Regions from separate parts of the Deinococcus soli (ex Cha et al. 2016) genome, predicted to be linked through region 1. Evidence: riboswitches for the same ligand, from Rfam matches in the RefSeq annotation. Region 1 holds a riboswitch; the other holds the start of a gene.
The links. Region 1 has a riboswitch for cyclic di-GMP ahead of SY84_RS00535 (glycoside hydrolase family 16 protein). Riboswitches for the same ligand answer to the same signal wherever they lie in the genome.
Positions count from the first base shown of each region.

Region 2: another riboswitch for cyclic di-GMP. It lies ahead of SY84_RS09845 (hypothetical protein); the one in region 1 lies ahead of SY84_RS00535 (glycoside hydrolase family 16 protein).

Region 1 is NZ_CP011389.1:111,340-114,670, forward strand. It holds gene nagZ (beta-N-acetylhexosaminidase) at 1-517, shown strand, start outside; gene SY84_RS00535 (glycoside hydrolase family 16 protein) at 682-1,452, opposite strand; cyclic di-GMP riboswitch class I at 1,465-1,539, opposite strand; gene SY84_RS00540 (glycoside hydrolase family 26 protein) at 1,759-2,733, opposite strand; cyclic di-GMP riboswitch class II at 2,925-3,011, shown strand; gene SY84_RS00545 (glycosyltransferase) at 3,019-3,331, shown strand, end outside.
Region 2 is NZ_CP011389.1:1,979,546-1,982,876, reverse strand. It holds gene SY84_RS09850 (DUF11 domain-containing protein) at 1-1,359, opposite strand, end outside; gene SY84_RS09845 (hypothetical protein) at 1,389-1,910, opposite strand; cyclic di-GMP riboswitch class II at 1,966-2,051, opposite strand; gene carA (glutamine-hydrolyzing carbamoyl-phosphate synthase small subunit) at 2,184-3,331, opposite strand, start outside.

The DNA.
Region 1 (3,331 bases):
GATCCTGGCCGCCCGCTACCCCGCGCAGGCCGACGACACCCTGGACCCCCAGGCGGACGCGGCGCTGCTGGAAAGCGCCTGGGCGCGCGGCCTGAGCGCGTACCGACAGCCGGTCGCCCCGGCGCCGGGCTCACGCGTCCTGCTGGTCGCGCAGGCGAAAGTCCCCCGCGAGAACGTCAGCGAGGCCAGCGTGGACGCGCGGACCCTCGCTGATGACCTGCGCGGCGTGTACGACGTGCACCTGCACGCCTTCGAGGACCCGGCCCACCTGGACTGGAACGCCCTGCGCGCCCACGGCCTCCCGGTGATCCTGGCCACCACCTCCCGCCACCGGCACGCCGCGCTGCGCGGGGTCCGCCCGGACCTGCACCTCGCGCTGTACAACCCTTACGCCGCGCTGGACGTGGACGCCCCCGCGCTGGTGACCTACGGGTTCCAGCCGGAAGCCCGTCGGGCCGCGCTGCGCTGGCTGAGCGGGGACCTATCCGCGACCGGCACGCTGCCCTTCCCGGCCTGACCGGAAGGGACTGGAGGGCAAGGGCGCGGCCTTCGGGTGGCCACAGGTCAACCGGTTTCGCAGGGGCACGGAAGAGGCGTCGGCCCCACCCGAGTCGGTGTGAGGCCGCGCGGGGGCAGCAGTCCGGTCCGTTCGTGCACTGTTGTCCCGTCAGGGCTGGCGGGTCAGAACGCCTCGTACTGGATGGAATCCACCAGCATGTACACGGTGCCGGTCGTGGCGGCGCCACCCCACGCGGCGCTGTTCGTGGGCCACACGTTCAGCATGATGTGCGCGGCCTGCTGCGGGACGTTCTGGGTGGTCTCCCAGACCTTCGCGCCGTTCAGGAAGTACGTGACGCGGTCCGGGCGCCACTCGTAGGTCAGGGTCTGGAAGCTCTGACCGAAGGTGACGCCGGTGGGCAGCACGCCGTAGCTCTTGCTGTTCACGGTGTTCCACACGGCGGCGTTCAGGGTCTTGGGGCGGTTGCCCTCGATTTCCAGGTCGATCTCTGTGGCGCTGCCGTCCACGTAGCTGAACGCTCCGCTGATGTTGCCGCTGAGGACCTTGCCGCTCTTGGTGGGGCTGGCGCTGGTGCTGGCCGCGCGGAAGCGGTAGGTGTACCGCCCGAAACCGAAGGTCTGGGTGCTCTGGACCTCGGCGGCGCGGGCGCACAGGCCGGTCGCGCAGGACTGAACGTTCAGGGTCAGCAGCAGGTGGCCGCCTTTCACGCTGGCCAGCGCCGGGTCGAACCCTCCGGTCAGGCCGGGCGCCTGCCAGAACCCTGGCCAGCTGGAGCGGATCCAGCGGGTGCTGTCCAGCGTGTCGAAGGTCTCGGTCCAGGTGGTGGCGGCTGGACGCAGCGTGGCGCCGCTGGCCTGGGGGGTGGACAGATCGTTGCACGCGGTGAGCCACAGGCCCAGCAGGGCGGCGGCGGCGGTTCGTTGGATGGTCATGTGGCGTCTCCCTCTGGTGGCCCGGCTGACCCTGGGGGTTCCGTGGCTTTGCGTCCCCGCCTCGCGACGGGTTTGCCCTGAGCATCGGGATGCTCGACTGCGCTGTGAGTTTCTCCTGAAGTATCCTTCAAACTTCTTACATGAATGCCGCTCGTGGCTGGACAGGACGGCTTTCCACCCATCCGGGGGTGCGCACGCCCGGCTGTTCCGAGGGGTGCGGTGCTCCCACGCTGCGGCGCACTTTCAGCGGTGTGCGCCCGCTTTGACGGGTCTGCCAGACCCGCTCAGCCGACATTGGTCCGGAGTTCAGCGGCGCGAGCGGACGCAGCGGCGGAAGGCGTCCAGCGCCGCCTGGCTGGTCGTGATGCGCCAGTCGACACGGCCGTCTTGCAGGTGGAACCAGAACGCCCGGCGGATCTGCCCGAAACCCGGCAGGGCCGCGCACATGTCCCGGATCCACGCGGCCTTGCTGCCGCCCTGCTCCACGCTGGCCAGTTCACCCAGCTGCACGGGTTTATTCCCCGCCACGAGTTTCAGTTCCCGGTACGACGCGGCGAAGGTGGCGCGGAAACTCAGCCAGCGGTTCCAGGGATTGGTGGTACCCCAGTTGTACCCGTCCAGGCCGACCTCGTGCACCCATTCGCCCCCCGGGTACAGCGCCCGGTACGAGCTGGGCATGTCGGGGTACAGGATGTTCGGCGTCCACACCCACCGAACGGGGGCCTTCTCGGTGCGGAACACGTTCACGATCCGCCGCCAGGCCCGCACGAAGTCGGTGGGGGTGTTGCTGCGGGTCAGCTGGTACGCGCCCCAGTTGCCGTTCATCTCCGGCGCGAAGGTCACGCGGACCGTCACGCCGCCGCGCCGGATGTCCCGCGCGAACTGCCGCAGATACGCGTCGTGTCGTCCGGCGGCAATGTCGCGGTACGGCACGCCCCGCACGCCGGACGCCAGGCCCACGCGCGGCTGCCACGACAGTTCCAGCTCCCGCCCCTGGCTGCTCAGGGTGCGGGCGTACGCCTGATTGAACGGCGTGTTCCAGTCCTGAAACCAGCGGACTGCGCCGAACGTGCAGCCCAGTTTGCGTTCCACGGCGTCCAGCACGGCGGGACTGTTCACGGTCAGCCCGAATACGCCGCAGGACGGCAGGGGCGCCGCCTGCGCGGACGGCAGGGCGACCAGACCCCCCAGGGCCGCCGTCAGAATCCACTCATGAAGGCCACGTGGGTGACGTGGCGTGCGTTGGTCCGGACGGCCGTGAGACAGGGTGACAGCAGGCATGCAAGGCGCATGATGGCAGCGTTCTGGACGGCCTGCGCACATGCCCCCGTCCGGACCCCCTCTGACTGTAGGTCGGCTTAACGCTGACCCAGCGTGCCCGAAAGGTGGCATTCATGGCCCGTCAGTAACGGGCGACTAGCGTGTGATGCGTAGGGTGTGGTCGTGGGTCCCCGACCCCCGTCCCACCCCACACTGTGCCGGGAGGCAACGATGCTCGTCTTCGATTCGGTCACCTCATGAGACGAGTGGAGCCAGTGGTGAGACCGCCCCGAGGGAGGTCTCACCATGTCTATTCCGGTTTCTTTGCCGTCCACCACGCTGGGCTGGGTGCTGCTCATCATCGTGACTTTGCTGCTTCTCAAGGCCGTCCTGACGGTTACGCTGGCCTTCGCGCACGCCCGCACTGCCGCCCGCCGACGCGCCCGCGCCCAGGGCGCCCCACTGCCCGGCGTGAGCGTCATGATCGCCGCGTACAACGAGGAGGTGGGCATCGCCGACACCCTGCGGTCCGTGCTGGCCCAGCACGGCCCGGCGTTGCAGGTGCTCGTCGTGGACGACGGCTCGACCGACGCCACCGCCGCCATCGCCGAGGACTTCG
Region 2 (3,331 bases), 1.4 Mb from region 1:
GTCGGTGAGCTTGATGGTCGCGGTGCCGCTCACGTCGAAGGTGTCGGGCGCGCTGCCCAGGTTGGCGATCTCCAGCGCGATGGTGGAGCGGATGGCCGGGCTGCCGGCCGTGCAGGTGCTGGGCGGGAGGACCGGGCTGGTGGGGCTGCCGGGCTGGCCCGCCTCGGGCGTGCCGGGGATGGTGGGGTCGCCGCCGGGGGTGGGGGTGGGGTTCCCGAAGGACAGGCCGGGCAGGTTCACGATGTCCCTGGTGTCGTCCTTCTTGCTGGGGTCGTTGCTGCTGGTGCTGGTGACCGTCACGGTGGGGAGCGTGCCGGGTGCCGTGGGGGCGCTGCCGGCGGGGAAGGTCACCTTGACCAGGATGTCGGCGGTCTGGCCGGGGTTCAGGCGGCCCGCATCGGGCACGCCGTCCCCATCGGTGTCGGTCAGGGGGGTGCCGTCAGGCTTGAGCAGCGTCACGGTCGTCCCGGCGGGGAAGCCCGCAGTGGCGGTGGTGATGTCGAACACGTCGGCGCGGTTGCCGGTGTTCTGGACGGTGTTCGTGAAGGTGATCGTGGTGGTGCTGGTGGTGGCCTGCGCGGTTTGCGTGTCGCTGGCGCTGGGGGTGATGGTGATGCCCTCGGGGCTGCTGTAGGGGGCGGTGGTGGGGTTGCCGTTGCCGTCCGGGTCGGCCTTCGGTCCGATGACGGTGGCGTCCTTGCGGTCCACGGTGGTGACGTTGGAGTTGTTGGCGTCGCGCGGCACGCTGGGGTCGTTGTTGAAGGCCGGGTTGTCCTGGCGGGTACCGGTGGGGTCAGCGCCGTACTTGTCGGCGTTGGTGGCGGCGGTGGGAACGGTGTACACCTGGAAGAACTTGACGGCCTGGTCCTGGTTCACGCCGCTGATGCTGGTGATGGGCGTGGCGGCGGCGATCTCGGCGGCGCTCAGGGTGCCGTCGCCGCTGGTGTCGGCGCTGGCCGGGTAGTACGCGACGCCGGTGGGGGTCTTGACGGTTCCGCTGGGGTCGGGGGTGTTGGTCAGGACGTAGGACTCGTTGGGGACGTTGCCGGTGTTGGTCAGCGTGTACGGGAAGACGACGGTGTCGCCGGGGCGGGCGGTGGCGGTCTGGCCGGGGCGGGTGTAGTCGGGGGTGGTGACGTCGGCGCTGCCGTCGTTCTGCAGGATGGTGAAGCTGGGCACCGGCAGCACGGTGGTGGTGACGGGGTTGGAGGGCACGGGGGGGTTGGGGGTGGTGCTGCCTTCGGGCGTGAAGACGATCTCGGCGGTGTTGGTGATGACCGTTCCGGCGGCGGTGCCGGCGGCGTGCGCGGTGCCGGCAGTCAGGGCGATCAGGGCGGTCAGGGTCCAGTGTTTCTTCATGGCTTCCTCCGGTAGGGGTGGCGGGGGCGTTACTTGACTTTCACGCGGAAGCTGAACTTCAGCGTCTCGTCCGGGCTGAGGCTGGTGACGGTCCAGCGGACGGTGGTGTAGCTGCTGGTGGGGATGGGGACCTCGCGCGTGACCTGCCGGCCGTTCTCGGTGGCGGTGACGGTCCGTCTGGGCTGCGCGCTGAAGGTCTTGCCGCTGTCGGTGGAGTACGTGACCTTCCAGCGCTCGCCGGCGGGGGTGGTCAGGACGCTGAACTCGGTGCCGCGCGGGACGGGAACGGTGACGTTCAGCTGGCCCAGGCGGCGGCCGGAGACGTTGCGCAGCGTGACTTCCTCACGCAGGATGTCGCCGGGCAGGACGGTCCTGGGCGCGGCGATGATGGTCTCGGTGACCTTGCCGCTGCTGTCCGCGCTGCGTTTGACGAGATCCTGCGTGAGGGTGAAGGTGACGTTCTGCGGCGCGGCCGGCTGGGCCGGCGGCGTGGTCTGCTGGGCCTGCGCCAGAGTGAGGACAAAGAGGATGGGGGGAATCAGGCGCTGCACGCCGGGGCACCTCCGGGGCGAAAAAAAAATTGACCGACAGCTGGGGGGATCACTCCCACCGTTCTGTCGGTCGCGCCACTCGCTCCTCATCTGGCTGAGGCGCCCGTGTGCGCCAGATGATTCATTGCTCCGGAACAGCTGCTGGCCCGGGGACCGTCCCCGAGGATGCTGGTCTCACTTCACCGTGTTCACACGCTTGTCACTGACCGCGTGAACAATATGAAATTTCTCACCTGCGCATCTCGTCCATCATGTTGTCCCAGCGGGGGATTGTCAAACCCCCAGACGTCCTGCGCTGGCTTTCACAATGGGGGTACCGTTGCCCCCGTCGAAGGCGTCGATCTCCTCGATAAAGCGGTCAAAGAGGTAACGGCTGTCGTGTGGCCCCGGGCTGGCTTCCGGGTGATACTGCACGGAAAACACCGGGTAGCGGCTGTGCGCCATGCCTTCGAGGGTGCCGTCGTTCAGGTTCACGTGGGTGGGCACGAAGGCCCCGTTGGGAATCGAGTCGATATCAACCGCGTACCCGTGGTTCTGGCTGGTGATCTCCACATTGCCCGTTAAGAGATTCTTCACCGGCTGGTTGCCGCCACGGTGCCCGAACTTCATCTTGAAGGTCTTCCCGCCGGCCGCGAGCCCCAGGATCTGGTGCCCCAGGCAGATGCCGAAGGTGGGCAGCAGCCCCATGAGTTCCCACGCGGTCTTGTGCGCGTACTCCAGCGGGGCGGGGTCACCGGGGCCGTTGGACAGGAACAGTCCGTGCGGTTGCAGGGCCATGATCTGCGCGGGGGTGGTGTGGGCGGGCACCACGATCGGCTCGATGCCGACCTCGGCCAGCCGCTCGATGATGGTGTGCTTGATCCCGAAGTCCATCAGGACCACGCGCTTGCCGTGCCGCAGGGTGGGGAACGCGTAGGGCAGCGCGGTCGTGACCTCGCGGGTCATGTCGTGGCCGTCAATGTCCTGATGGTCACGGGCGCGCCCCACGTACACGGCTTCCTCGGCGGGCGTGAACTCACCGTACGGATCTTCCGGGTGCGTGTAGCTGCGGTGCGCGATGACCCCCTTGACCACGCCGCCCGTGCGCAGGCGCCGCACCAGCGCGCGCGTGTCGATCCCCTGGATGCTCACCACGCCGTACTGCTGCATGAACGCTTCCAGGGACTGCTGCGCGCGGTGGTTGGAGTACTCGCCGCTGAACTCGCGGCTGATGAAGCCGCGCACGTAGGGCTTGTTGCTCTCCATGTCGTAGATCGCCACGCCGTAGTTCCCGACGTGCGGGTACGTGATGGTCACGATCTGCCCGTTGTACGAGGGATCGGTCATGATCTCCTGGTACCCGGTCATGGAGGTGTTGAACACCACCTCGCCCACGGTCTCGCCGCGGTGCCCGAACGCGTACCCGCGGTACACGGTGCCGT